One region of the Kitasatospora nipponensis genome, then DNA from elsewhere that is predicted to be linked to it. Evidence: riboswitches for the same ligand, from Rfam matches in the RefSeq annotation. Region 1 holds a riboswitch; each other region holds the start of a gene.
What was found. A riboswitch is a leader RNA that binds a small molecule or an ion and turns the genes downstream of it on or off. The one in region 1 is predicted to bind cobalamin.
Positions count from the first base shown of each region.

Region 2: it holds a riboswitch for cobalamin, as region 1 does, so the genes downstream of both, cobN (cobaltochelatase subunit CobN) here and nicT (Nickel transporter NicT) in region 1, are expected to answer to the same signal.
Region 3: it holds a riboswitch for cobalamin, as region 1 does, so the genes downstream of both, ABD323_RS26955 ((2Fe-2S) ferredoxin domain-containing protein) here and nicT (Nickel transporter NicT) in region 1, are expected to answer to the same signal.
Region 4: it holds a riboswitch for cobalamin, as region 1 does, so the genes downstream of both, metE (5-methyltetrahydropteroyltriglutamate--homocysteine S-methyltransferase) here and nicT (Nickel transporter NicT) in region 1, are expected to answer to the same signal.

Region 1 covers NZ_BAAALF010000340.1:308-4,226, forward strand. Annotated here, with positions in the region: partial or broken gene ABD323_RS39680 (anti-sigma factor family protein) at 1-51, shown strand, start outside; gene ABD323_RS39685 (cation diffusion facilitator family transporter) at 21-1,247, opposite strand; gene ABD323_RS39690 (ArsR/SmtB family transcription factor) at 1,330-1,674, shown strand; gene ABD323_RS39695 (class I SAM-dependent methyltransferase) at 1,761-2,432, shown strand; cobalamin riboswitch at 2,524-2,736, shown strand; gene nicT (Nickel transporter NicT) at 2,769-3,899, shown strand.
Region 2 covers NZ_BAAALF010000203.1:4,441-12,714, forward strand. Annotated here, with positions in the region: gene ABD323_RS34380 (SigE family RNA polymerase sigma factor) at 1-221, opposite strand, end outside; gene ABD323_RS34385 (MFS transporter) at 352-1,620, opposite strand; gene ABD323_RS34390 (hypothetical protein) at 1,776-2,987, opposite strand; gene ABD323_RS34395 (Crp/Fnr family transcriptional regulator) at 2,984-3,742, opposite strand; gene ABD323_RS34400 (hypothetical protein) at 3,861-4,196, opposite strand; gene ABD323_RS34405 (GNAT family N-acetyltransferase) at 4,195-4,665, shown strand; cobalamin riboswitch at 4,932-5,055, shown strand; gene cobN (cobaltochelatase subunit CobN) at 5,161-8,274, shown strand, end outside.
Region 3 covers NZ_BAAALF010000119.1:6,733-15,006, reverse strand. Annotated here, with positions in the region: gene ABD323_RS26970 (acyl-CoA dehydrogenase family protein) at 1-474, opposite strand, end outside; gene ABD323_RS26965 (cytochrome P450) at 577-1,833, opposite strand; gene ABD323_RS26960 (formylglycine-generating enzyme family protein) at 2,072-2,746, opposite strand; cobalamin riboswitch at 2,845-3,015, shown strand; gene ABD323_RS26955 ((2Fe-2S) ferredoxin domain-containing protein) at 3,047-3,481, shown strand; gene ABD323_RS26950 (N-acetylglucosamine kinase) at 3,495-4,535, opposite strand; gene ABD323_RS26945 (N-acetylmuramic acid 6-phosphate etherase) at 4,532-5,461, opposite strand; gene ABD323_RS26940 (amino acid ABC transporter ATP-binding protein) at 5,614-6,357, opposite strand; gene ABD323_RS26935 (amino acid ABC transporter permease) at 6,354-7,319, opposite strand; gene ABD323_RS26930 (ABC transporter substrate-binding protein) at 7,333-8,208, opposite strand.
Region 4 covers NZ_BAAALF010000024.1:12,382-20,655, reverse strand. Annotated here, with positions in the region: gene ABD323_RS09910 (carbohydrate ABC transporter permease) at 1-139, opposite strand, end outside; gene ABD323_RS09905 (extracellular solute-binding protein) at 260-1,534, opposite strand; gene ABD323_RS09900 (DeoR/GlpR family DNA-binding transcription regulator) at 1,824-2,582, shown strand; gene ABD323_RS09895 (type 1 glutamine amidotransferase domain-containing protein) at 2,640-3,338, opposite strand; cobalamin riboswitch at 4,007-4,229, shown strand; gene metE (5-methyltetrahydropteroyltriglutamate--homocysteine S-methyltransferase) at 4,368-6,710, shown strand; gene ABD323_RS09885 (glycosyl hydrolase family 95 catalytic domain-containing protein) at 6,777-8,274, opposite strand, start outside.

The DNA of each region.
Region 1 (3,919 bases):
GTGCGCGACCTCGGCAGCGGTCAGCTGCTGGTCTCGATCCCGGCCACCTGACGCCCCGCGCGCAGCCCGGCCGTCGCGCCGCGCAGCGCGACCGCCGGGCGGTGGTGGGGCCGCGGGTGGTCGGGCCGCGGGTGGTCGGGCCGCGGGTGGTGGTGGGCGAGCGCGGCGTGCGGGTCGCCCCCGCCACGGGTGGGGGCCGGGTCGGCGTGCACCAGGGCGCCGGCCAGCCGGGGCAGCGCGTGCAGCAGGGCGTGCTCGGCCTCCACCGCGAGCCGGTGCGCGGCCCGCACGCTGAGCGTGCCGTCCACCTCGATCGCCACCTCCGCGCGCAGCCGGTGCCCCAGCCAGCGCAGCCGCAGCTCGGGGACGCCGCGCACGCCGTCCACCGCGTGCAGGGCCGCCTCGGCGGTGTCCACCAGCGCGGGGTCCACGGCGTCCATCAGCCGCCGCCAGACCTCGCGGGCGGCGTCCCGCAGGACCAGCGCCAGGGCGACGGTGATCAGCAGGCCGACCAGCGGGTCGGCCAGGTGCAGGCCGAGCGCGGCGGCGCCCGCGCCGAGCAGCACAGCCAGCGAGGTGAAGCCGTCGGCGAGGGCGGGCAGGCCGTCGGCGACCAGCGCGGCCGAGCCGATCCGGCGCCCGGTGCGGATCCGGTAGCGGGCCACCCACTCGTTGCCGACGAAGCCGGCCAGCGCGGCGGCGGCCACCGCCGGCAGGTGGGTGACCGGCTGCGGGTGGGCGAGCCGGTCCACCGCGATCCACCCGGCGACGACGGCGGAGACGGCGATGGTGAGCACCACGGCAACGCCCGCGAGGTCCTCCGCGCGGCCGAAGCCGTAGGTGAAGCGGCGGGTGGCGGCGCGGCGGCCGAGCAGGAAGGCGACGGCGAGCGGCACGGCCGTCAGCGCGTCGGCGGCGTTGTGGACGGTGTCGCCGAGCAGCGCGACCGAGCCGGACAGGGCGGCCACCAGGGCCTGCACGGCGGCGGTCAGGGCCAGCACGGCGAGCGAGACCCAGAGCGTGCGCAGGCCGTCGGCGGAGGCTTCCAGCGCGGCGTCGACCTGGTCGGCGCTCTGGTGGCTGTGCGGCCGCAGGGCGTGTGCGAGGCGGTGGCGCAGGGCGGACCAGCGGTGGGGGCGGGGGTGGGGGTGCCCGTGGTCGTGGCTGTGGTCGTGGTCGTGCGCGTGGTCCTGCGGGTGAGCGTGCGGGTGCGGGTGCTGCTGGTGGTCGTGCTGGTCGGTGCTCAACGCGACTCCTCTCGCCGGGGCCGGCCCGAGCCGGTGGACATCACCGGCCCGCGCCCCTCATTATGTGCGTATGAGTGCACGCATGCACCTCTCAGCTGCACATGCTGCGCAGGAGCCTGACGACCGCGAGCGGCTGGCCGTCGCCGCCGAGGTCCTCGGCCTGCTCGCCGACCGCACCCGGCTCGCCCTGCTGCGCCGGCTGGCGGACGGCGAGGCGGACGTGACCACGCTGACCGAGGCCTGCCAGGCGGCCCGGCCCTCGGTCAGCCAGCACCTCGCCAAGCTGCGGCTGGCCGGCCTGGTGAGCACCCGCAAGGAGGGCCGGCGGGTGGTCTACGCGCTGCGCCACGGCCACCTGCGGCGCCTGGTGGCGGAGGCGCTGAACGTCGCCGACCACCAGATCGGCCACCTGCCACCGCACGACTGACGCCGCCCGCCGGCCGCCGCCGCACGACTGGGGGCCGCCGCGCCACGGCCGGTCCCGGTGTCAGTGCCGGCTGCCAGGATCGGGAGATGACGCAGACCCCCGGAACCGAGCCGCTGGCCACCGCCGTCGCCACCTACTGGAACGCCGCCGCCCCCGCCTTCGACGACGAGCCCGACCACGGCCTGCGCGCCGCCGCCACCCGGGCCGCCTGGGCCGCGCGGCTGGCCGGCTGGCTGCCCGCCGGGCCCGCCGACGTGCTGGACGCGGGCTGCGGCACCGGCTCCCTCGCCCTGCTGGCCGCCGCCGACGGTCACCGGGTCACCGGGGTGGACTGCGCCGCCGCGATGATCGACCGGGCCCGCGCCAAGTTCACCGCGGCCGGCCTGCCCGGCACCTTCCTGGTGGGCGACGCCGCCGCGCCGCCCACCGCGCACCGGGCCTTCGACGTGGTGCTGGTGCGCCACCTGCTCTGGACGCTGCCCGACCCGCACGCCGCGCTGCGCGCCTGGGCCGAGCGACTGCGCCCGGGCGGCCGCCTGGTGCTGGTCGAGGGGCGTTGGCGGCAGAGCGCCGACCCCGCGCCGTACGTGCCCGGTGCCGGCGCGTTGCCGTTCGCCGGCGGGGTCGGCGCGCGGACGCTGGCGCAGGCCGTGGAGCCGCTGGCCGCCACCGTGCGGATCGAGCGGCTCGACCAGGAGCCCGCCCTCTGGGGGCACCCGGTGCAGGACGAGCGCTACGCCCTGATCGCCCATCTGTGATCGCTCGGCAACCGCTGCGGCGGGCCGTGGTGGTGCGGCCCGCCGGCTCGCCGGCCGCGGCGCGAGCTTGCTGATCAGGACCGTCGCCGCCTACGGTGTTGTCCGCCGTGGTGTTCGGGAATTCGGTGACGGACCTTCAGGGGTCCCAGACCGGAGCGGCCCTCGCCACTGTGATCAGGGAGTTCCCCCGCCGTACCCGCCGCACTCCGGCGGCGGTCACTGGGCGCGCAAGCGGCCGGGAAGGCCGGGCGGAGGGAGCGTCGGACCTGTCAGCCAGGAGACCGGCCACGGCACCGCGTTACCCATCCACGAGGTGCTGGAGAGGCTGCCCCCGACATGACTCTGCCCGAAACCGCCGCCGCCGCGGCGTCGACGACCGACGCCGCATCGACCCAGGTGCCGGCGGTCTTCCGCTGGCAGCGCAAGGACTGGATACGGACCGGCGGCCTGCTCGCGGTGATCGCCGCCATGCACGTGGTCGCCTTCGGGATCCTGCTGGCGGTGGTGGCGCCGCACCACTACACGATCGGCACCCAGGTCTTCGGCGTCGGCCTCGGGGTCACCGCCTACACGCTGGGCATGCGGCACGCCTTCGACGCCGACCACATCGCGGCCATCGACAACACCACCCGCAAGCTGATGGCCGACGGCAAGCGGCCGGTCTCGGTGGGCTTCTGGTTCGCGCTCGGCCACTCCACCATCGTGGTCGTGCTGGCCGGCCTGGTCGCCGCGGGCGCCCACGTGGTGGGCACGCTCACCGACGACGACTCGGGGGCGCACAAGCTGCTGGGCGTGGTCAGCACCAGCGTCTCCGGCGGGTTCCTCTACCTGATCGCCGCGCTCAACCTGGTCTCGCTGGCCGGGATCTACCGGGTCTTCACGGCGATGAAGGGCGGTCAGTTCGACGAGCACGAGCTGGAGAAGCACCTGGACGGCCGGGGCCTGATGAACCGCGTGCTGGGCCGGCTGACCAAGTCCATCACCCGGCCCGGCCAGATGTACCCGATCGGCCTGCTCTTCGGGATCGGCTTCGACACCGCCACCGAGGTCACCCTGATGGTCATGGCCGGCTCCGGCGCCTCCGCCGGCCTGCCGTGGTACGCGATCCTCTGCCTGCCGCTGCTCTTCGCCTCCGGGATGAGCCTCTTCGACACCCTCGACGGCACCTTCATGAACTTCGCGTACCAGTGGGCCTTCGCCAACCCGGTGCGCAAGGTCTTCTACAACCTCACCATCACCGGCCTCTCCATCGCGGTGGCGTTCCTGATCGGCACGGTCGAGCTGGTCTCGGTGCTGCACGAGCAGCTCGACCTGACCGACCCGGTGACCGGCTGGATCTCCTCCATCAGCCTGAACAGCGCGGGCTACCTGATCACGGCGCTCTTCGTCGCGGTCTGGGCCTGCGCGCTGGGCTACTGGCGCTTCGCCAGGGTGGAGGCCAGGTGGAGCCGCCGAACCGGGCGGTGAGCCCGGCCGGCGGCCTACGG
Region 2 (8,274 bases), on a different contig from region 1:
TGCGAGATGTAGCAGTTCAGCAGGACCTTGCGGGCGTACGCGTCCAGGCTGACCGTCTCCTCGCGCCTGGTCAGCCGCCCCCAGACCGGGTAGAGCCGGGACAGGGCGGTCTGCACCAGGTCCTGCGCCTGGTGGTAGTCCCCGCACATCAGGTACGCCGTCTGGAAGAGGCGCTGCGCGCGACTGGAGGCGAACTCGTCGAAGGCGAGCCCTTCCGGCATGACGTTTTCCCCCGGACATCAGATGATCAGACGCCCTGTTACACGCTTCGAGCCACCTCGACGTTGCGGACCGGTTCCTGTGATCGCCACCGCATCGGGTGGCCGACCCGCCCCCTCGGCCACAGCCGGCTCACCGCGTGCGCTCGGCCCAGCGGACGACCGCCGGCAGCACCAGGCCGACCGCGACGAAGACGCCGCCCATCGCCACCCAGCCCGGCGCGCCCCAGGTGAGGCAGAGGAAGCCCAGCACGGAGGGCGCCGCGACGTCCGCCAGGCCGCCGGTGATCCGCGAGACGCCCGCGTACTGCCCCTGCGCATGGGCCGGTGCGAGGCTGTAGCGCAGCTCGAACGCGCCCGCCGCCTGGAGGATCTCGCCGATCGTGTGGATGCCGGCCCCCAAGGCGATCAGCAGGACCGCGAGCGGTCCGGGCAGGGCGCCGGTCAGGCCGATCAGGGTCATGCCCGCCAGGAACGCCCAGCCCGAGCGGCGCCAGGCCCGCACGGCGGCGGCGTTCGTCTCGATCCCCCGGCCCACCCTGACCTGGAGGCCCACCACCAGGACCGTGCTGACCAGCGCGCTGGCGCCGGCGAACCAGCGGGGCGCGTGGGTGTGTTCGACGATCCACAGCGGCAGGGCGAAGACCAGGACGTCGCCCTGCAGGGCCATCACGGCGCCGAGCACGGAGAAGAGCAGGTAGGGCCGGTCCTTGAGGGCGCTGCGCCGCCCGGTCGCCGGCGGCGGGACCGGCGGCAGGGACGGCAGCCGGCTCGCGACGGCGGCGCTGAGCAGGAAGCTGACGGCGTTGCCCAGCACCAGCCACCGATAGGCGGTGTGCGTGTCGAGCTGGACCACCAGAGCGGCCAGCAGGGCCCCGATGCTGGAGGCCACGTTGACCATCGCGCGCAGGTAGGACCGGAACCTGGCGGGCCGCTCGCCGGACACCCCGCGCGTCAGCGGCGCGCGGGCCGCCGAACTGGCCGAGCCGGCCAGCTCGGTGAGCGAGACCACCACGACGAAGAGCCAGAAGGTGTGGACCAGCACGAGCGAGGCCATCGCGGCGGCCTGCACGACCAGGGTCACCAGGTAGACCTCGCGCGGCCCGCGGTGGTCGGCCAGCCGCCCCACCGGGACCCCGGAGAGCAGGCCGACCAGCGCGCCGATGCCCATCCCGAGGCCGACCTGCGCGACCGAGAGCCCGATCGAGCGGATGAAGAAGAGCGCGGCGGTCAGCATGAACATACTGCTGCCGATCATGTTGACGAAGCTCACGAGCGCGAGCACCCGCCGCGGCCCCGGCTCGGGTATCAACCCCCGGGAGACCCACCAGGAGGACTTGCGCGACTGGTCGTCAGGTGATAGGTTTGAAGTGGGAGTTGTCTCAACATGCAAGATGGCCATTCGGGTAGGCTACTGCCCTGACGCATGGCGTGTCCGGCTGTTTGATCATGCGCGGACCCGGGCGTCCGTGGCTCCCCTCCGGTGAAGTCCCCCGGGATCCAGGAGAAGTGACCGCCCCTCACCACGTCTCGGCCCGCCCGCCGTCCCCCGGTCCGTCAGGACCCACCGTGCGGCGGGTGCGGGTGGTGGCCCTGGCCGTCGTGCGGCGGGTCCTCGTGCAGGGGCGCGTCGTGCGGCGGGATGTCGTGCAACAGCCCGTCGTAGGAGGGGTCGTGGCCCCAGGGGTGCAGGAGGTGGTCGAACAGGTCGTACTGGCCCGCACCGTGCAGCACGCCGTCCGGCGTCATGCCGTCGGCGTGCCAGGCGACGTGCTGCGTCCCGTCATCGCCGTGGTGGTGGACGTCGTGGTGGGCGTCCCGGTGCTGAGCCTCGTGGTGCGGCACACCGGGCTGTGGGACGTCGTGGTGCGGGGCGACGTGGTGGTGGACGTCGTGGTGCGGAACGTCGTGGTGCGGGGCGGGCGGGCCGAACAGGTGCCCCGATGCCCACCCCTCCAACGCCCGCGTCGCGCCGCCCGCGCCCTCCCCCGCTCCCCCGCCCGCTCCCGTGCCGTCGGCGCCGTCCTCCGTGCCGTCGCCCGCGTCGCCTCCGCCGCCGCCCGGGGCGATCAGGCACAGGCCCGCGCCGATGGTGCCGAGTACCTCCGTCAGCACCGCGCGGGCGCTGCGGCGGCGCTGCGCCGCGCTGGCGGCGGCCGGCGGCAGGGCGTCCAGCGTCCCGCGCCCGGCGGTGCCCACCCAGGCCACCGCCTCGAAGCGCTTGGCCGGGATGGAGACGGTGACCTGGGTGAACGCGGTCCCGGGCAGGCCGCCGGCGCCGGTGGCGAAGGCGTCCGCGTACAGGTCGGCGGCGACCACCAGGGCCATGTCACTGGCAGCGGCCGCGGCGAGCGCGGCACGGATCTCCGCGCAGTCCAGCAGCCGGGAGGCGAGTTCGACCGACCACGCCACGTAGCCCAGCGGCGCCCGCTGCACCGCTCCCTGGGCCAGCGCGGCGCGGATCCGGATCCGGCCGTCTGTGCCGGGGCTGCGGTTCATCGTGTGCAGGGCGTCCCGCAGGCCCAGCACCAGGCCGGGCAGCACCCTGGCCTCGTCCGCACCGGGCGGCAGCAGGAGCAACTGCCCGTCCCCCCGGTCCTGTTGCTCGCACTGCGGACGGCGTATCCCGGCCCGCTCGCACGCGTGGTCCAGCGCGCGGTCGAGCTTGGCCTGGACCCGCTGTTGGACGGAGTACGGGCGGCCGCCGTACGCCTCGATGTCGACCACCAGGCAGAGCCGGCGCAGCCGTGGTTCCTGACCGGTGGTCATCTCACCGCCTCCCGGCCGGTGCGTGCGGAGAGCCCGGCGGCCCGGCAGAGCACGTGCTCGTCGCTGACCACCAGTTCGCGGTAGCGGGTGCGGATCGCCCCCTGCGAGCGCAGGGTCCGCAGCGAGCGCTCGACGCTGGCCTGCGAGAGCCCGGCGAGCGCGGCCAGGTCCGCGTGGCTGAGCGGGACGTCGATCCGCAGGCCGTCGGCGGTGGGACGGCCGTAGGAGCAGATCAGGGTGTGCAGGGTGCGGGCGAGCCGCACCAGCACGGTGCCGCAACCGGCGTCCACCCGGTGCCGGGTGGCCGAGCGGAGCTTGTGGCTGACCGAACGCTGGACGGCCGCCGCGGCCTCGGGGTACTCGGCGAGGAAGGCCCGGAAGGCCGTCCCGCCGATCTCCCGGGTGGTGCTGGTGCGCACCGCGAGCACCGTCGCCGAGCGCGGCCCGCCGTCCAGCACCGCGAGCTCGCCCAGGAGTTCACCGGGGACCCGGACCGCGAGCAGGGCCTCGCCGCCGTCCTCGGTGCTGCCCACCACCTTGACGCAGCCGGTCAGCAGCAGGGCGACCCGGTCGTCCCGGTCCCCCTCGATCATCAACGCCTCTCCGGGCGAGTAGACCCGCCGGGTGCCGAGCCGGCCGAGCTTCTCCCGGGCGGGCGCCGGGAGTTCGGCGAGCGGTCCGTGTGCGGGAACGGGAGCCGGCAGTCGGGCCGGCCCCTCCCCGTTCGCTTCGAGCAGTGTCCGCGCCGTCGTCATGCGCCGTGCCCCCAACGGTCGGCAACCCGCCCCCACGGACGGGCATACACGCGGAACATAGCGCAGCGGAACGGGTTGCGCAGGGGACCGCGCCGATGCTTCTGCCGAGTGTCCGGTATCAGTGAACGGTGCACTCCTCCAGCGGACTTGGCGGTGTCCGAGGGCCTCGCCCCGGTGCGCGGCCACCCGCTTCGAGTGAACCGCTCGCACCCTCCGCCCGCCGCAGCGCCCGCACCGCGGGCAGCAACGCGGCGGGCAGCACCCCGAGGGCGGCGACGGCGGCCGGCACCAGCAGCGCCCCTCCGGTGCCCGGCACGGCCGCCCACAGCTGCGTCGGGCCGGCGGCCACCGCGATCCCCAGGGTCGAACCGACGTTCAGCGCCGACCGTGTCCGCCACCGCTCCGCAGACACTGTCGACAATCCCCTGGCCAGGCTGGTTAGGGTGGTTCGCATGACGTCCCCGCTCCGCCTGGAGAAGATCACCCCGGACAACGTGCTGGCCGCCTGCGCCCTGGAGGTCCGCCCCGAGCAGCGGGAGTTCGCCTCCCCGGTCGCCCAGTCGCTGGCCGAGGCCTACGTGCACCAGGAGATCGCCTGGCCACGGCTGATCGTGGACGGCGAGCGGGTGGTCGGCTTCCTGATGGCCTTCTTCGGCGTGCGCTTCGACCCCGCCGACCCGCGGGACCGGCCCCGCGACGGCCTCTGGCGGCTGAACATCGCCGCCGGGGAACAGGGCCGCGGGTACGGGCGGTTCGCGGTGCGGGCGGTGGCCGAGGAGGTCCGCCGGCGCGGCGGGACGCGGGTGACCACCACCTGGGGGCTCGGCGAGCACGGTCCGCAGGGCTTCTACCTGGGTCTGGGGTTCCGTCCCACCGGGGAGCTCAGCGGCGACCAGGTGGTCGGCGAGCTGGACCTGCCGTAGTGCGGCAGCGCGGGCGGCGGCGGCCCCGGCGTCCGCACCCCGTCGCGCGCCTCTGTCGTGGGGGCACAGGGGCGGGCGACGTGGAGCGCGGGGCGTGGGCCGGACCCCCGTGTCAGTACCGGCCCAAGCACCCGTCGCGGCCATCGTGGCCCACCCCCGTATCGCCGCCGTATCGCCGGCCGGCGGGCCCGCCACCGCGGGACCCGCTCGCCCCCGGTCGGCCCGCGGCGGCCGCCCGTTAGGATGGCGCCGGACGGGCCGGTCGGCCTGTCCACGCCAGAGACGGCGTCAGGGGAGGAAACCGGTGCGAAGCCGGTGCGGTCCCGCCACTGTGACCACGGTTCAGTCGCCGTGGGAGCCAGGAACTCCTGCCGTCCTCGACCCTCCCCCCAGCCTTCGGCCGGGGTTCCCCCACGGGGCGCGGACCCCGAGGAAGGCACGCCGTATGCGCACCGTCATGCCCGTCACCGCCGACCGCCGCGGGAGGGCCGCCGCGTGATCCTGCTCCTGTCGACCTCCGACACCGACCTGCTCTCCGCCCGCGCCGCCACCGGCCCGGTCGGCTACCGCCTGGGCAACCCGGCCCGCCTGACGCCCGAGCAGCTGCCCGAGCTGGTGGAGGGCACCGACCTGGTGGTGGTGCGCCTGCTGGGCGGGCGCCGCGCCTGGCAGGAGGGGCTGGACGCACTGCTCGCCGGCCCGCGCCCGGTGATCGTCCTCAGCGGCGAGCAGGCACCGGACGCCCAGCTGATGGAGCTGTCCACCGTCCCGGCGGGCCTCGCCGCCGAGGCGCACGCCTACCTCGCGCACGGCGGCGCGGCCAACCTGGCCGAGCTCGCCTCCTTCCTCAGCGACACCGTGCTGCTCACCGGCCACGGCTTCGCGGCGCCGGCCTCCGCCCCCGACTGGGGACCGTTGGAGCGCGCCGCCCGCCGCACCGAGGGCCCCTCGGTCGCCGTCCTCTACTACCGCGCGCACCACATGAGCGGGAACACCGCCTTCGTGGACACCCTGTGCGCCGCGATCGAGGACGCCGGCGGGCAGGCGCTGCCGTTCTACTGCTCCTCGCTGCGCGGCGCGCCGGACGAGCTGCTGGCCGAGCTGGGCCGCGCCGACGCCATCGTGACGACCGTGCTGGCCGCCGGCGGCACCCGCCCGGCGGACGCCTCGGCCGGCGGCGACGAGGAGGCCTGGGACGCCGGCGCGCTCGCCGCGCTGGACCGGCCGATCCTCCAGGCGCTCTGCCTGACCTGGTCGCGGGAGACCTGGGAGGGCAGCGACGACGGGATCTCCCCACTGGACACCGCCACCCAGGTCGCGGTGCCGGAGTTCGACGGCCGGCTGATCACCGTCCCGTTCTCCTTCAAGGAGCTGGACGAGGACGGCCTGACCGTCTACGTGGCCGACCCCGAGCGCTCGGCCCGGGTGGCCGGGATCGCGGTGCGGCACGCCCGGCTGCGGCACATCCCGGCCGCCGAGCGGCGCCTGGCGCTGGTGCTCTCCGCGTACCCGACCAAGCACGCCCGGGTGGGCAACGCGGTCGGCCTGGACACCCCGGCCAGCGCGGCCCGGCTGCTGCGCCGACTGGCCGCCGAGGGCTGGGACATCGGCCCGCTGGAGGGCCCGGACGCGCTGCCCGGCCTGCAGCCGACCGCGGACGAGCACGAGGGCGACGCGCTGATCCGCGCGCTGATCGACGCCGGCGGCTACGACCAGGACTGGCTCACCGAGGACCAGTTGGCCCGCAACCCGGTCCGGATCCCGGCGGCCGACTACCGCCGCTGGTACGCCACCCTGCCGGCCGGCCTGCGGGCCCGGGTCGAGGAGCACTGGGGCCCGGCGCCCGGCGAGCTCTACCTGGACCGCACCCACAACCCCGAGGGCGACATCGTGCTCGCGGGTCTGCGGGCCGGCAACCTGCTGGTGCTGGTGCAGCCCCCGCGCGGCTTCGGCGCCAACCCGGTGGCGATCTACCACGACCCGGACCTGCCGCCCAGCCACCACTACCTGGCCGCCTACCGCTGGATCGCGGCCGACCGGAGCGACGGCGGCTTCGGCGCCGACGCGCTGGTGCACCTGGGCAAGCACGGCAACCTGGAGTGGCTGCCCGGCAAGACCTCCGCGCTCTCCGCCGAGTGCGGCCCGGACGCGGCGCTCGGCGACCTGCCGCTGATCTACCCCTTCCTGGTCAACGACCCGGGCGAGGGCACCCAGGCCAAGCGCCGCGCGCACGCCACCCTGGTCGACCACCTGGTGCCGCCGATGGCCCGGGCCGAGTCCTACGGCGACATCGCCCGCCTGGAGCAACTGCTCGACGAGCACTCCAACATCGCCGCGATGGACCCGGCCAAGCTGCCCGCGATCCGGGCGCAGATCTGGACGCTGATCCAGGCCGCCCGCCTGGACCACGACCTCGGGCTGGAGGAGCGGCCCGAGGACGACGGCTTCGACGACTTCCTGCTGCACGTCGACGGCTGGCTCTGCGAGGTGAAGGACGCGCAGATCCGCGACGGCCTGCACGTGCTGGGCCAGGCGCCGGCCGGCGAGGACCGGGTCAACCTGGTGCTCTCGATCCTGCGGGCCCGGCAGATCTGGGGCGGCGTCGCGGCGCTGCCGGGGCTGCGCGAGGCGCTCGGGCTGGACGAGGCGGCGCTGACGCTGGGCGCCACCGACGCCGCCGAGGCGCGCGCCCGCGCCCTGGTCGAGGCGATGGAGGCGGCCCACTGGGCGCCGGAGGCCGTCCAGGAGGTGGCCGCGGGCCTGGCCCCGGCGGTCGCCGAGGTGCTGGACTTCGCGGCCCGCCAGGTGGTCCCGCGGCTGGCCGCCACCACCGACGAGCTGGACGCGGTGGTGCACGCGCTGAAGGGCGGCTTCGTGCCGGCCGGCCCCTCGGGCTCGCCGCTGCGCGGGCTGGTGAACGTGCTGCCGACCGGGCGCAACTTCTACTCGGTGGACCCCAAGGCGGTGCCCAGCCGGCTCGCCTGGGAGACCGGGCAGGCGCTGGCGAGCTCGCTGATCGAGCGCTACCAGGCCGACAACGACGGCGCGTTCCCGCCCTCGGTCGGTCTCTCGCTCTGGGGCACCAGCGCGATGCGCACCGCCGGCGACGACATCGCCGAGGCCTTCGCGCTGCTGGGCGTGCGCCCGGTCTGGGACGACGCCTCGCGCCGGGTCACCGGTCTGGAGGCCGTCCCGCTGGCCGAACTGGGCCGTCCGCGCGTCGATGTGACGCTGCGCATCTCCGGCTTCTTCCGGGACGCCTTCCCGCACGTGGTGGCCCTGCTGGACGACGCCGTCCGGCTGGCCGCCGCCCAGGAGGAGTCGGCCGAGGAGAACTTCGTGCGCGCCCACGTGCAGGCCGACCTGGCCGAGCACGGTGACGAACGACGGGCCACCGTCCGGGTGTTCGGCTCCCGTCCGGGTACCTACGGGGCCGGCCTGCTGCAGCTGATCGACAGCCGCGACTGGCGCACCGACGCCGACCTGGCGGAGGTCTACACGGTCTGGGGCGGCTACGCCTACGGGCGCGGCCTGGACGGGCGGCCGGCCCGTGAGGAGATGGAGACCGCCTACCGGCGGATCACGGTGGCGGCCAAGAACACCGACACC
Region 3 (8,274 bases), on a different contig from region 1:
ACGCGAGAGGCTGCACGGCATCTTGCTGCCGTTCAGCACGATCCGCCCGGCGCGCCGCTCGGCGGTGATGTGCGGGCTGAGGATGTTCTGGCCCGCCCGGCCCTCGGCGAAGCCGGAGGCCACCAGCATCCGGTCCTTGGCGACGGCCTCCAGCAGCAGCCCCTCCAGGCCGTCGCCGTACTTGGCGGCCTCGACCAGCCCGGCGATCGAGAAGTGGTGCATCGTGGTGGCCACCGCGAGCGAGGGGCAGCGGGCCCCGACCGCCCGTTGCACCCGCACGGCCTGCAACGCGCTCGCCCCCGCGCCGGCGTTGACGGCCGGCACCAGCAGGCCCGGCCCGCCGGCGTCCCGGAACGCCTGGATCGCCGGGCTGGGCGAGCACTCCAACTCCCCCAGCGGGTACCGCGCGAGCGCCTGGTCCAGCCCGGGCATGAAGGTGTCGAGTACGGCGCGTTCGCGATGCAGGAAGTTCACGGGCGGGTCCTTCGAGACACGGGAGGGTCCTTCGCGAGGGGCGGGCAGGGCGGGGGCGGGCTGGCCCCTGGTCGGGCTGGGCCTTGGTCGGGTGAGGTGTCGCTAGCCGCGGGTGACCAGCGGAAGGCGGTCGAAGCCGCGCAGGCAGGCGGACTCCCGCCGCACCGGCGGTCCGGCGAGTCCCAGGGCGGGGAACCTGGCGAGCAGCCGCCGAAGCAGCACGGCGCCCTCCAGCCGGGCCAGCCCCGCGCCGAGGCAGTGGTGCGCCCCCGCGCCGAAGCTCAGCACCCGCACGTCGGGGCGCCGCACGAGGAAGGCGTCCGGGTCCGGGTAGCGCCGCGGGTCGCGGTTCCCGGCGCCCAGGACCACGGTGACGCTGCCGCCCGCCGGGACGCTCAGCGCGCCCACCCGCGCCGGGCGCGCGGCCAGCCGCTCGGTCATCAGCACCGGCCCGTCCCAGCGCAGCGACTCCTCGACCGCGCCGGGCAGCAGGGCCGGGTCGACGCGCAGCAGCGCCAGCTGGTCCGGGTGGGTGAGCAGGGCGAACACCGAGCCGCCGAGCAGCCCGACGGTCGTCTCGAAGCCGGCGACGAGGACCAGCAGGAGCAGGTCCACCAGCTCACCCTCCGTCAGCGCCGGCCCCGCGGTGCCGCCGGGGGCCTGCAGGGTGCTGGCCAGGTCCTCGGCGGGCCGCGACCGGCGCTGCCGCAGCAGGTCGGCGAGGTAGTCCCGCAGCGCCGCCACCGCCCGGTCGGCCCGGGCCCAGTCCGCCGCCGACCGCACCGGCTCCAGCAGCCGGGCGGCCCCCTCCCCCAGCTCGCGGAACCGCCCGTGGTCCGCGGGCGGCACGCCGATCAGGTCGCCCACCGCGCCGACCGCCAGCGGGTACGCCACCAGGTCCTGGAAGTCCGCGGCGGCGCCGTTCGCGGTGGCCTCCGCGAACCGGTCGATCAGGGCGTCGGTGGCCTTCTCGCATCCCGCCGCCAGCGCCGCGACCCGTCGGGCGCCGAACGCCCCCGCCAGCGGCCGGCGCAGCCGTTCGTGGGCGTCCGCGTTGGTGCCCAGCAGCGCGGAGTAGAAGAAGTCGGCGGCCGGGTGCCCCAGCCAGTCCGGCCGCTCGCGTTCGAGCCAGGCGCGGTCGGGAACCACGAAGTCGGGGTCGACCAGAACCGCCCGGCAGTCGGCGAACGTGGTCAGGAATCGGGTCTCCAGGCCTTCGTGATGAAAAGTCGGCGCCAGCTCCCGGAGTTCCGCCAGGGGAGCATAGGGATTCTCCCGGTGCTGCGGGTCGAATACCGACAGCAGGGTCGCCTCGGCCTGCGCCAGGCCGTGCGCCGCTCCATCCACCAGGCTGTTCAAGGGGCTTGCTCGCCTTCGACCGCGGCCGGGCACGCCGACATTCCCCGGCGAGCGCGCACGCCGAAGAATTCGGACGATGACAGGAAGTTCGTCCACATCGGGAATCAGCGTACCCCCGTTGCACACGGCCCTTGCACCAGCGCATAGTTGACCGAATATCCGGATATTCGTCAGTCTGATGACCTGAACCTGCCCTGTGCGGCCCGCCCCGCGCGGGGCGGGCCGCACAGGGCGCGGATCACCGCAGGACGGTACGCGCGACGCGGAATCCCACGTCGTCGACCTGGAACGTCGGGTGGCTGCGGCGCCGCGCGGAGGTCCGGCAACTCCACTGCTCATCGAACCAACCACCGCCGCGGAGCACCCGGTAGGCGCCGTAGACCTCGGCGTCGTAGACGTCCCAGCACCAGTCCCAGACGTTGCCGAGCATGTCGTGGAGCCCCCACGCGTTGGGCCGTCTGCCACCCACCTCGTGGATGCGCTCGTGCGAGTTCCCGCGGTACCAGGCGATCTCGTCGAGCTCCCCGTAGCGCGGCCCGGTCGTCCCGGCCCGGCAGGCGTGCTCCCACTCGGCTTCGGTCGGCAGCCGGTACCCGTCGGCGGACTCGTCCCACTCGATGACGTCGGCCTCGGCACCGAAGTGGTAGGCGGGCGTGAGGCCGGCCCGCTGGGACAGGGCGTTGCAGAACCGCGTCGCGTCCCACCAGGAGACGGACTCGACGGGCAACCGGTCCCCGGACGTGGCACTCGGCCGACGGCCCGTGATCCGTGCGTACAACGCCTGGGTGACCGGGGATGCCGCGAGCTGGTAGGGCGCCAGGTCGACCGACCAACTGCGCCGGGTCCGCCGGTCCGACAACGTCACCCGCCCCGGCGGGATGGCGACCAGCTCGTTCCCCGTCATCAGGTCCATGATCCGGGGATCCTAGCGAGACATTCGCGTCGACGTGGGCTGCGTCACTGTGGGTTGACGGGCCGTCGCCGGGTGCGGCAGGGTCGCGCACGAGATGCACGAGCATCCGAGACCACGGTGTGCAGGAACCCGGTGCGAGTCCGGGGCGGTCCCGCCACTGTGACCGGTGTCCGCCCCTTCCGGCGAACTCCGCCCGGCGGACGGGCGGTTCGGAGGTCCGGGGTACGGCGCCGGGAGTCAGAACACTGACCCGTGGTTTCTCCGACGGTTGGGGCGCGGACCCCACGAGGGAGTTCTGCGATGCCACCGGTCGACCCTGCCCGCCCGCCGGGTGTGGACGTCATCGTCTGCCGTGGCTGCTGCTGCGGCAGCGCCACCAAGCGCCCCGGCACCGATCACGCGGGCCAGTTGGCCGCCCTGGGTGCGGCCGTCGAGTCCCTGCCGGACGCGAAGCTGCTGGTCACCGAGTGCCTGGGGCCGTGCGAGGTCGCCAACGTCGTCGTCGTGCGCTCCCGCGGGCGGCTCCCGGGCGAACCGCGGACCGGGCCGCTCTGGTTCGGGAACCTGACCGACCCGGCCGACACCGCCGAGCTCTGCGACTGGGTCCGCCGGCTCGGCCGACGGCCGTCGGGGGCGGGGGCGGCGGCGGGGGCGGCGCTGCCGGCGGCGCTGGAGTCGCTGCGGATCCCCGCGCACGGGCCCGGCAGGCGCACGCGCGCGGCTCCGGCGCAGTGAGCGCCACCTCCGGTCAGCCCGGGCGGGCCGCGAGTCGGGCGGCGGCGGCCACCGGGTCGTCGGGCGAACCGACCGGCCCGGGCGGGGCGGCGGCGCGCAGGCGGGCGGGCAGCCGGGCGCGGATCGGGGGGGGGGGGGCGGCGGCCACGGGGTCGCGGGCGGACCCGACCGGCCCGGGGGGCCCGTCGGCGCGCAGCCGGGCGAGCAGCCGGTCGCGGATCGGGCCGGGCGTGGTGGCGACGCTGCCGGCCAGCACGATGGGCTCGCAGGGGTGGTGGATGGCGCGGATCAGCTCGACCAGTCGGGCCGAGGCGGCGTCGGCCAACCCCTCGGCGGCCGGGTCGCCGGCCAGGGCCAGCTCGCTGACCAGCGGGGCGAGGGTGGCGAGCCGGTGCGGCGGACCGTCGTAGGCCCAGCGCACCAGGGCGGTGGGATCGGTGACGCCGCACGCGGCCAGCACCGCACGGCCCAGCGGGTCGGTGGGCCGCGCGTGCGCCTGGCCACCCCCTCCACCGACCCCGCCGACCCCGCCCCCCCCGCCGCCAAGCGCCCGCCCGAGTCCGCCGGCGGTCGCGGTCACCACCGGGTCGGCCGCCCCGGGAGCGGAGCCGGGGTCGAGGGTGGCGGCGTCACCGTCGGCGCCGGGGTGGGAGATCCGGCAGCAGATGGTGCCGGTGCCCGCGATCAGCACCGTCCCGGCCGCCGCGCCGCTGCCCGCCACGAACGCCACCACGGCGTCGGAGACCAGCCGCACCGGCCCCGGCAGGCCGAAGGCCGTCCGGCAGGCGGCCGCGAAGACGTCGCGGTCGGGCAGCGCCCGCAGTCCGGACAGGCCGAGCACGCAGCCGCCGACCTGCTGCGGATCCCGCCCGCGCAGCACCTCGGCCACCGCGCCGCCGAGCACCTCCAGCGCCGCGCCGGCGCCGCGGGCGGCGGGGTTGCCGCCGGGGGCGGCCGCCCGGGCGAGCTCACGGCCGTGCCGGTCGTGCAGCACCGCGCGGGTCCGGGTGCCTCCCACGTCGAGGCCGAGGTAGAGCGGACCGTCGCCGGTCACCGGCCGGTCTCCTCGCGCAGCGCGCGCACCGCGGCCCAGGCGTGGCCGTGGTGGGCGGCCAGCGCCTCGCGGGCGGCGAGGGGGCTCGCGCCGGCGACCAGGCAGACCAGGGCCGTGGGGATCTCGCCGGCGCACTGCGCCAGCGCACGGGCGGCGGTCTCCTCGGGGACCTGGCAGGCGGTCACCAGGGTGCGCACGGCCCGCTCGCGCAGCTTGGCGTTGTTCGCCGAGGCGGCGATCATCAGGTTCGACCAGGTGCGGCCGCTGCGGACCATCAGCGCGGTCGAGAAGGCGTTGAGCGCCAGCTTCTGGGCGGTGCCGGCCTTCATCCGGGTCGAGCCGGTCACCACCTCGGGGCCGGTGTCGAGCGCCAGGTGCAGGTCGGCCAGCGGCGCGAGCGGCGCGGCCGGGTCGCCGGAGAGCAGCGCGGTGTGCGCGCCGACCGCACGGGCGGCGCGCAGCGCGCTCGCCACGTACGGGGTGCGTCCGCTCGCGGTGACCCCGATCACCAGGTCCCCGGTGCCGGGCGTGTCGGCCGCGTCCTCGTCCGGCGCGTGGTCCTCGGCGTCCTCCCTGGCCCTCCCGCGGGCGCCGGGGCCGCCCGCCAGGTGGGCCAGCACGCGATCGGGCCCGACCCCGTAGGTCGGCCCCAGCTCGACGGCGTCGCCCAGCGCGATCCGCCCGCTGGTGCCGGCGCCGTAGTAGTGCACCCGGCCGCCGGCCCGCAGCACGCCGAGCGCGGTGTCGACCAGCTCGGCCAGCCGCGGCAGCACGGCGCGCACCGCGCCCGGCACCGTGGCGTCCTGATCGTTGATCAGTTCGAGCAGCTCGGTGGTGGTCAGCTCGTCCAGCCGGGTGCTGGCCGGATTGCGGCGCTCGGTGGGCGGCAGCCCGTCCGCGCGCAGGGTCTCGGGCTCCGTCGACATGGCTGCTCCCAGTGCGTGGGCGGGCGAGGGTGGGTGGGTGGCGTGGGCGGGCGTGGGCGAGTGGTCGGGCCGGGCGGGTGCCCGGCGGGTGCACAGCTGTGAAGATAGCCGCGTCACCCGCCGCCGCGCCGCAGGGCGTGCCCGACCCGGGGTCACCGGCGGTCGAGCACCCGGGAGAGGAAGCGCCGGGTCGACTCGTGGCGCGGGTCGGTGAGCACCTGCTCCGCGCTGCCCTGCTCGCGGATCACGCCGTCCTCCAGGAAGCAGACCTGGTCGGCGGCCTGCCGGGCGAAGCCCATCTCGTGGGTGGCCATCAGGATGGTCAGGCCGCGCTGCTTCAGGTCCGTGACCACGTCCAGCACCTCGCCCACCAGTTCGGGGTCGAGCGCGGAGGTGATCTCGTCGAAGAGCAGCACCTGCGGTTCGGTGGCCAGGGCGCGGGCGATCGCGGCCCGCTGCTGCTGGCCGCCGGAGAGCCGGTCGGGGTAGTCGTGCGCCTTGTCGGCGAGCCCCAGCCGCTCCAGCAGGTCCCGGGCCGCCTCCTCGGCCGCCCGGCGGGGCACCCGGTGCACCTGGCGCGGGGCGAGCGTGATGTTGTCCAGCACGCTCAGGTGCGGGAAGAGGTTGTAGGCCTGGAAGACGATGCCGATCCGCCGGCGGGCGAGGTTCGGATCCAGTCGGGGATCGGTCAGCTCGGTCTCCCCCAGGTGGACGGTGCCGTCGTCGACCACGTCCAGCAGGTCCACGCAGCGCAGCAGGGTCGACTTGCCGGAGCCCGAACCGCCGATCAGGCAGACCACCTGGTGCTCGGCGACGTCCAGGTCGATCGAGCGCAGCACCAGGCGCGCCCCGTACCGCTTGCGCAGGCCGCGGATCCGCAGCAGTGGCTCGGTCATGCCGCCGCCTCCGCCCAGGTCCGCTGCGCCGCGCGGCGTTGCAACCGGTCCGCGTACCTGGTCAGCGGGATGGTCACCGCCACGAACAGGGCGGCCGCGCCGAGGTAGGGGGTGTAGTTGAAGTCGTAGTCCGCCTTGATCTGCGCGACCCGCAGCGCCTCCAGCGGTCCGAGGACGGCGACCAGCGCGGTGTCCTTCTGCAGCGCGATGAAGTCGTTGAGCAGCGGCGGCAGCACGTTGCGCACCGCCTGCGGGAGGATCACCCGCCGCAGGGTCTGCGACTCGCTGAGCCCCAGCGCCCGGGCGGCGTTGCGCTGCGCCGGGTGCACCGAGTTCAACCCGGCCCGCAGTACCTCGCCGACGTAGGCGGCGTACGAGAGCACCAGCGCGATGACCCCCAGCACCCAGGGCTCGGAGGGCGTGCCCTGAAGTTGCAACGCCGGCAGTCCGAAGCCGACCACGAAGACCAGCAGCAGGGTCGGCACCCCGCGGAACACGTCCACGTAGAGCGTCGCCGCCAGCCGCAGCGGTTGCAGGCCCGGTGCCCGGGTCACCCGCACCAGCGCGATCAGCAGTCCCAGGGCCAGGATCAGCACCTCGGCGATCAGGAACATCTGGACGTTGAGCCAGAAGCCCTGGAGGATCGCGGGCAGCGTGCGGCGGAACTCCGCACCGTCCAGGAACCGGCTGTGCAGCCGCTCCCAGCCCGGCGAGGCGACCACGGCCGCCCCCACCGCCAGCAGGAAGGCCAGCGTGCACAGGGTGGCGATCCAGCCGTTGCGCCGCTTGCGGGCGCGGCGGAAGCGCTCGCGTTCCCGCTGCCGCTCGCTGGGCCGGTACTCCTCCTCGCGCGGATCGGCGGGCGGGGCCGCCTGCGGGCCGGCGGGCGAGGCCGCGTGCGGGCCGGCGGGCGAGGCTGCGTGCGGGCCGGCGGGCGGGCCGGCCTTCGTCTCGTTCTCCATGGCGCGGCCTCCGTTACGGCTTGAGCTCGGGGGCGTTGGCCGAGGCCGACAGCCACTGCGAGGTGATCCGGTCCAGCGTGCCGTCGGCCCTCAGCGCGGCGAGCGCCTGGTCGACGCACGGGGTCAGCCCGCTGTCCTTGTGCAGCAGCAGGCCGAACTCCTCGGGCGTGCCGCCCCGGTAGCCGAACTGGCCGAGGATCTTACCGCCCGTCAGCTCCGCGCCGGCCAGGTAGAACACCGTCGGCAGGTCGGTGACGACCGCGTCGATCTGGCCGTTCTGCAGGGCGTTGACCTCGTCGTTGGTGGTGTTGAAGACGCTCGGCTGCTGCCCGGGACCGATCTCGTCGAGCACCGCCTGGTAGCTGGTGGTGGCCACCTGCACGCCGATCCGGGCGTCCTTGAGGGCGGCCAGCGAGGTGGCGCCCGCGTACTTGGACGTGCCCAGGACCAGGACGGCCTGGCTGGCCGTGTAGTAACTGCTGGAGAAGTCGACGGCCTTGGCGCGTTCCGGCGTGCTGGAGATCTGGTTGATGTCGAAGTCGAAGTTCTTGGCTCCCGGGGCGTAGGAGTTGTCGAACGGTTCGACCACCCACTTGACCTGGTTCTGGCTGAAGCCGAGCTTGCCCGCGACCGCGTAGGCGACCGCGCTCTCGAAGCCCTTGCCGTCGGCGGGGTCGTTGCCGTCGAACCACGGCGCGTAGGCCGGGGAGTCGGTGGCGATCGTCAACTGCCCCTGCTTGTACAGGCTCGGGCTGCTCGCGCAGGCGGCGGAGCCGGTCGCGGCCGACGTGGCCGACGCGGTGGACCCGGGCTGGGGGGCGCAGGCGGCGGCCGTCAGCACGACGGCGGCGCCCAGTGCGAGGGAGAGGGCGGTACGGGTACGGGACATGGGGATTTCCTTCGAGTCGGTGGGCGGGGATCGGCGTCCGTCGGGAGCCGGCCTGCGGGGTGGGCC
Region 4 (8,274 bases), on a different contig from region 1:
GCACGACGAGCAGGATCAGCAGGACCGCCGGAGCGATCCAGGGCAGCGGACCGAGCCGTTCGAGGCCGGGCCGCCGGGGGGCCGCTGCGGCCGTCGTCGGCCCGGCGGCGGCGTCGGGGGCGGCGGTGGTGTGGGACACGGGTGGTGCCTTCCGTGTGTGTGCGGCAGTGCCTGCCGCAGGGCTGGCGACATGCGAACGGGCCGCGGGTGGGGGGAGAGCCGGGCGCTGGTCGGCCGCTCCCCTCGCCTGCGTCCGGGGCTACTTGTCGGCGGCCGCGGCCTGGGCCTTCTTCTGCAGGTCGCCGAGGACCTGGGCGGGGTCGCCGGAGACGGCGGTGCCGACGCTCTTCTTGATCTCGGCGGAGACGGCGTCCCAACTGGTGTCGCCCAGCGGGTAGAAGGAGGCGCCGGGGAGCAGGGCGAAGAAGGGCTCGAGGTCCTTGTGCTTGCCGCTGCTGGTCATGTCGGCGAGGGTGTCCTTGGTGACCGGCATCAGGTTGTAGGTCTCGTCGAACTTCTCGGTGTTCTCCTTGGAGTACGCGAAGTCGAGGAAGGCCCTGATCTGGTCCTTGTGGCCGTTCTTGTTGAAGGCCATCATCCAGTCGGCCACGCCCAGCGTGGACTTGAGCGCGCCGCTCTTGCCGGGGATCGGAGCCACGCCGTAGTCGACCTTGCCGTCCGTCGACATCTGGATCAGCGAGGGGTGGCCGTTGAGCATGGCGGCCTTGCCGGCGGCGAAGTCCGCGAAGGCGGTCTTGCGGTCGGTGGTGGCGGGGTTGGCGTAGGTCAGGCCCGGGTCGACCAGGTTGCTCTTGAGCCAGGAGAAGGTGTCCACGTTCGCCTGGCTGTTGAGCGCGTACTTGCCCGACGTGTCGGTGACGCCACCGCCGTTGCCCAGCTCCCACATCATGCTCTCGCCCTGCGCCTCCTCGGGGCCCAGCGGCAGGGCGTAGGGGGTGACGCCGGGGACCTTGGACTTGATCAGCGCGGCATCGGCCCTGACGTCGTCCCAGGTCTGCGGCGGGGCGGCGATGCCGGCCTGGGCGAATATCGCCTTGTTGTAGAAGAAGGCGCGGGCCGAGGAGACGAACGGGATGCCGTACTGGGTGCCGCCGACCTGGCCGGCCTTGGCGAAGGTGTCGATGAAGCCGGCCTGGGTGCTGGGGGAGAGCACGTCGGTGGCGGGGTAGAGCAGCTTGTCGGCGACCTTGTCGGCGTAGCCGCCGGTCTGCAGGACGTCCGGCACGTTGCCGCTCTGGATCATCGTCTTGACCTGCTTGTCGATGTCGTTCCAGTTGATCACCTGGACGTCGACCTTGATCTTCGGGTTGGCGGCCTCGAAGCCCTTCACCACGTCGTTCCAGTAGACCGTGGAGCTGTTGGACGCCTTGTCGCCGTAGTCGGCCGCCACCAGCTTGAGGGTCACCGGACCACTCGCGGAGCCGCTGGAGCTGCCGCCGCCGCTGCCGCACGCGGTCAGGGTGAGGGTGCCGATCGCACAGACCGCCGCAAGGCCGAGCACACGCTTGTTCACTGCAGATACCGCCTTCGCACCATCGGACCCGCGCCTGAACCGGGTCCGCTCCGGGATGCTCAGGTCCGGCGGCCCCGCCACTCTGCGTCGACTTGGCGCTCGTGTGCGTGGAAGTGCTCAGACCTGGCCTGTTTCGAGCAGTTCCGAAAGGAAAGCTGCTGCGCCGCGAAGTATTCACGAGCCGGACTCCCAGGTCCAGACGCTGTTACTGGACTGTTGTGATCCGACGGCCTGGTCTTCCTGGTCGGTGGGTGTGTCCCCGAGCGGCGGCGGGGGCTACACTCCCGCCATGCTCAAAGCTGATCGAACCGTGCGCATTCTTGACCACGTCGCCACCGAGGGAAGTGCCGATGTGCACGCGCTGGCCGACCTGCTGGGCGTGTCAGGGGCGACGATCCGCCGCGATCTGCAGGCCCTGCACGAGCAGGGGCTGCTGCAGCGCACCCGCGGCGGCGCGGTGACCGGCGCCGTCAACCTGGAACTGCCGCTGCGCCACCGGGCCGGACGGCAGCAGGCGGAGAAGCGGCGGATCGCCCTCGCCGCCGCCCGGCTCGTCCCGGACGGCGCGGTGGTGGGCATGACGGGAGGCACCACCGTCACCGAGATCGCCCGGGTCCTGGCCGAACGCAGCGGCATCACCGTGGTCACCAACGCGGTCAACATCGCCGCCGACCTCATCGTGCGGCCCGACATCCGTCTGGTGGTCGTCGGCGGCAACGCCCGCACGGCCAGCTACGAACTGGTGGGGCCGGCCGCCGAGCGGATGCTCGCCCAGTACCACCTGGACATCGCCTTCATCGGCGTGGACGGCCTGACCGCCACCGAGGGCTGCACCACCCACGACGAGATGGAGGCCCACACCGACCGGGCCTTCCTGCGCAGCAGCGCCCGCTCGGTCGTCGTGGCGGACAACACCAAGATCGGCCGGGTGACCTTTGCCGAGATCTGCCCGCTCGCCGACGTCGACGACCTGGTCACCGACGACGCCCTCGACGCGGCGCAGGAGAGCGCCATCACCGCGCGCGGGCCGCGGGTGCTGCGCGCCTGAACCGCGCCTGTACCGCGCCGGGAACGCGGCGGGAACGCGCCGGGAGTGTGCGACCCGTCAGGCCAGCATCTTCAGCAGCTCGGCCGCGAGCGGGGCGGCGGAGGCGGGGTTCTGGCCGGTGACCAGGTTGCCGTCGACGACGACGTGCGGAGCCCAGGGCTCGCCCTCCTGGAAGTCGGCGCCGAGTTCGACCAGGCGGTCCTGCAGCAGCCAGCGGGCCTTGTCGGCCAGGCCCGCCTGGATCTCCTCGGTGTTGCTGAAGCCGGTCAGCCTGCGGCCGGCGAACGGCGAGCCGCCGTCGGCGTCGCGGGCGGCCAGCAGTGCGGCGGGGCCGTGGCAGACCACGCCCAGCGGCAGGCCGGAGGTAAGCGCCTCGGTCAGCAGCCGCCCGGAGTTCGCGTCGAGGGCCAGGTCCTCCATCGGACCGTGGCCGCCGGGGTAGAAGACGGCGTCGTAGTCGTCCAGGCCGACGTCCTCCAGCCTGACGGGCCGCTGGAGTTCGGCGATCGAGGCGAGGCCGTCCGCGACCTTCCTGGCGCCCTCCTCCCCGCCGTTGAACTGCGGGGCGAGACTGGCCCGGTCGACGGTGGGGACCACGCCGCCGGGAGTCGCGACGACGATCCGGTGGCCCGCCGCCGTGAACGCCTCGTACGGGGCGAGGGCCTCCTCCGCCCAGAAGCCGGTCGGGTGCTTGGTGCCGTCGGCCAGCGTCCAGTGGTCGGCGCCGGTCATCACGAAAAGGATCTTCTTGGCCATGGTGGTGGTCCGCTCCGGGGGTGGTGGTTGGTTCCACGCTCCGACGCCCTGGATCCAGGACGCCGGCGTGCTCATGGCCTCGACGGTAGACCCGGTCAAGTTCCGGCCACCGGGGGAAACGCCGACGGCCGGCGAAGCCGGGAGCCGACGGAATGTCATCGTGCGGGGCCGCGTGGGCATCCCGCCGGGCGGGCCGGGTATCCCGCTCCGTTGACGCTTCGCGACCGACTCTGGTCAGATGAGCCGATTTCAAACCTTCAGCAGCCAGGGGAAGCCGGTTAAAATCCGGCGCTGACCCGCAACCGTAGGTCCACCGCGAGGTGGACGAGTCGGATTACCTGCGCTGAAGCCGCGTCACCACGAGCGCCGTCGAGGTCTACGGCGCGGTTCGCTCGGCAAGGAGGCCCTGCTCGCCGAGATCACCGGCTACGACCCGCACGCCTTCGGCGGTCACGACCTGGTCGCCGCCCTGGACCAGGCCGTCTGCACCCGGGCCAGTACCGCCCCGGACCCCAGCTGCGCGGCGGCCGGCAACTACACCTATGCGGCAGCGCGCGTGCGGACGGCCGGCGCCCGGGGGCCGGTGTCGCGGGTGGACCGCGGCTCGCATGCTGATCGATTCTCATCCGTCATGCGGACGATTTCCGGCGGCGCGGCCCCGATGGGCCTAGGCTGTGACTCGCAGTCGGTTCGCCCTGTCCGCCAGGCAGGTGCGTCGTAAGAGGGAACCCGGTGGGAATCCGGGACTGCCCCGCAGCGGTGAGTGGGAACGACCGCCGTCACATGCACTGGGCCCCAGCAGGGGCCCGGGAAGCGACGGCCAGTAGGGGTCCGCCTTCACAGGTGGACGCGCCCGCGAGTCCGAAGACCTGCCACTGCCCGCGTGCACCTCGCACGCGGTGATCTCGGTGACCTCGAGGGCGGGTCGGCGGAGCGGGCGGGCCCATCCTGGCGCCGTGCCCGCGCTGTCGTACGTTCACGGCTTCGTGCTCTCCCGGGATCGCAACGCGACTCGCGAAGGAGAGTTCCGTGTCAACGAGTTCCACCACCAGTGCGACCGACGGCCCCGCGACGACCACCGCCGCGCAGACGACCGTGTACGGCTACCCGCGGCAGGGCCCCCACCGTGAACTGAAGAGGGCGATCGAGGGCTACTGGGCCGGCAGGGTGAGCGCCGCCGACCTGCGGACCACCGCCGAGGGCCTTCGCCGCGCCACCTGGCGCCAACTCGCCGACGCCGGTGTCACCGAGCTCCCCACCGGCGACTTCTCGCTCTACGACCACATGCTGGACGCCACGGTCGCCGTCGGGGCGATCCCGCCGCGCCACCGCGCCGCCGTCCAGGCCGACCCGCTGGCCGGCTACTTCGCGATGGCCCGCGGCACCCAGGACCTGGCGCCGCTGGAGATGACCAAGTGGTTCGACACCAACTACCACTACCTCGTCCCCGAGTTGGGACCCGAGACGGTCTTCGCCGCGAACTCCGCCAAGGCGGTCGGCGAGCTCCGCGAGGCCCTCGCGCTGGGCCACCGGGCCCGTCCGGTGCTGGTCGGCCCGCTGACCTACCTGCTGCTCGCCAAGCCAGCCCCGGACGTCGCCGCCGACTTCCAGCCGATCACCCTGCTGGACCGGCTGCTGCCCGTCTACGCCGAACTCCTCGCCGACCTGCGCGCCGCCGGCGCCGAGTGGGTCCAACTCGACGAGCCCGCCCTGGTCCAGGACCGCACGCCCGCCGAACTGAACGCCGCCGCCCGCCTCTACCGCGAACTGGGCGCCCTCACCGACCGCCCGAAACTGCTGGTCGCCACCTACTTCGACCGGGCCGGTGAGGCACTCAAGGTGCTGGCCAAGGCCCCGATCGACGGTGTCGGCCTGGACTTCACCGGCCCCGGCGCCGCCAACCTCTTCGACCTCGCGGCCGTCGGCGGCCTGCCCGGCAAGCGGCTGATCGCCGGCGTGGTCGAGGGCCGCAACGTCTGGATCAACGACCTGGAGAAGTCCCTCACCACCCTGGCCACCCTGCTGGGCCTGGCCGGCCGCGTCGACGTCGCCCCCTCCTGCTCCCTGCTGCACGTCCCGCTCGACGCCGGCGCCGAGCGCGACCTCGACCCGCAGGTCGCCCGCTGGCTCGCCTTCGCCCGCCAGAAGACCACCGAGATCACCGCCCTCGCCCGCGGCCTGCGCGAGGGCACCCACGCCATCACCGCCGAACTCGCCGCCAACCGCGCCGACCTGGCCTCCCGCGCCGCCTCCGCCCTGACCCACGACCCCGCCGTCCGCGCCCGCACCGCCGCCACCACCGCCGACGACGCCCGCCGCGCCCAGCCCTACCCCGACCGCGCCCGGGCCCAACGCGCCCGCCTCGCCCTGCCGTTGCTGCCGACCACCACCATCGGCTCCTTCCCGCAGACCACCGACCTGCGCACCGCCCGCGCCGACCTGCGCGCCGGCCGGATCGACGAGGACACCTACCAGGAGACGATGCGCGCCGAGGTCGCCGAGGTCATCGCCTACCAGGAGAAGGCCGGCATCGACGTCCTGGTGCACGGCGAGCCCGAACGCAACGACATGGTCCAGTACTTCGCCGAACAGCTCACCGGCTACCTGGCCACCCAGCAGGGCTGGGTGCAGTCCTACGGCACCCGCTACGTGCGCCCGCCGGTCCTCGCCGGCGACATCTCCCGCCCGCACCCGATGGCCGTCCGCTGGTTCCGCTACGCCCAGGACCTCACCGACCGCCCGGTCAAGGGCATGCTCACCGGCCCGGTCACCATGCTCGCCTGGTCCTTCGTCCGCGACGACCAGCCGCTCGCCGACACCGCCCGCCAGGTCGCCCTCGCCCTGCGCGACGAGGTCCAGGACCTGGAAGCGGCCGGCGCCGCCGTCATCCAGGTCGACGAACCCGCCCTGCGCGAAACCCTGCCGCTGCGCGCCGCCGACCGCCCCGGCTACCTGGACTGGGCCACCGAGGCCTTCCGCCTCAGCACCTCGGGCGTGCGCGCGGACACCCAGATCCACACCCACATGTGCTACGCCGAGTTCGGCGCGATCATGACCGCCATCGACGAACTCGACGCCGACGTCATCTCCCTGGAGGCCGCCCGCTCGCACATGCAGGTCGCCCACGAGCTCGCCGAGGCCGGCTACCCCCGCGAGGTGGGACCCGGCGTCTACGACATCCACTCCCCGCGCGTGCCGAGCACCGAGGAGGCCGCCGACCTCCTGCGCGCCGGCCTGGCCGCGATCCCCGCCGAACGCCTCTGGGTCAACCCCGACTGCGGCCTCAAGACCCGCGGCTGGCCCGAGACCCGCGCCTCACTCGACCACCTGGTCGCCGCCGCCCACACGGTCCGCGCGGAACTCACCGACTGACACCGGCAGTCCCGGGGCGGGCGGTCCACCGTGACCGCCCGCCCCGGCACCGCCCCGTGGCCGCTGTCAGGCCGGCAGGACCTGCCAGTGCTGGCTGATGCCGCCCGTGTCGCTCTGCTGCTGGATGCCCGCGCCGTCGGCGGTGGAGTCGCCCGCCACGCCGAGCACCTTGCCGCTCCGGACGCTGAGCAGCTTGACGTAGCCGCCACCCGCGTCGGCCAGCCTCCACTGCTGGTTGGTGCTGTGGAGCGGGGTCCACTGGATGATCGAGGCACCGTCGGCGGTGGTGCCGCCGTTGACGTCCATGGCCAACGCCGAGTGGACATTGGTGAGTTCGAAGCCACCCGCGCCGATCGGGGTGAGCCGCCAGCGCTGGCTGTCGGAGGGGCGGTTCGTGTCCTGCGCCAGGGCCGTTCCGGCGGAGACGGAGTTGCCCGGCACGTCGATCACCTTGCCGCTGCGGCGGTTGACCAACTGGAACACGTCGACCGGGGTCAGGGTCACCGAGCCGCCGGCCGGCACGGTGACGGCCTGGCTCCAGGCGCCGGCCCGCACGGTGGTGGCCGCGCCGTGGACGCTGTGCAGCGTCACGGTCGTGACCTTGCCGGCGCTCCACGCGAGGTCGACGGTGCAGCCGCCGCGCACGCCGACGCCCGTGATGCGGCCGGCGGCGGCCCAGGCGGAGGGCAGGGCCGGCAACAGTTCCACCAGCCCTGGTCGGGAGTGGACCAGCATCTCGATCATGGCGGTGGGGGTGCCGAAGTTGGCGTCGATCTGGAAGACGCTGCCGCCGTACTGGTCGAACATGTTGATGCTGCTGCCGTTGTTGCCGCTCACCGCGGGCTTGAGCACGGTGAGCACCAACTGGTACGCCTTGTCGGCGTTCTTCAGCCGTGCCCAGCACAGTGCCCGCCAGGCACAGGCCCAGCCGTAGCTCTGCATGCCCCGCGCGGTGAGCAGGTTGGTGGCTCCGGTGACGAGTGCGGCGGGGCTGGTGGAGGGGTCGATCCGGTCACCGGGGAAGAGCCCGATCAGCGGGGAGAGGTGGCGGTGGGTGGTGTCGCCGAGGTTGGCGTCGGTCATCCACTCCTCCAGCCAGCCGGTGGTCGCACTGACCCTCGGCAGGTAGAGGCGGGACTGGAGGTCGGTGACGGTGGCGGCGTAGGCGGCGTCCTGGCCGAGCGCCGCGGCGGCGGCGCGGTAGTTCTGGAAGAGCTGCCAGACCAACTCCTGCGCGTAGGTGATGCCCAGGGCGTCGGTCGGCCCCTGCTCGGGCGACCAGTCGTGGTCGTCCACCAGCACCTGGGAGCTCACTGCGGTGACCGGGTCGGTCACCGTCGTGGTGACGAGCCGGGCCTCCCAGAACTGGCAGGCCCCCTTCAGCAGCGGGTAGATCCGCGCCAGGTACGCCTGGTCGAGGGTGAACTCGTAGTGCTGGTAGAGGGAGTTGCTGATCCAGGCGTTGCCCGCCGGGTGCCACCACCAGCCGGAGCCGCCCCAGATGTTGGTGGAGATGGCCACCGTCCACCCGGCGATCCTCCCCGAGGTGTTGCGGAAGCCGTTG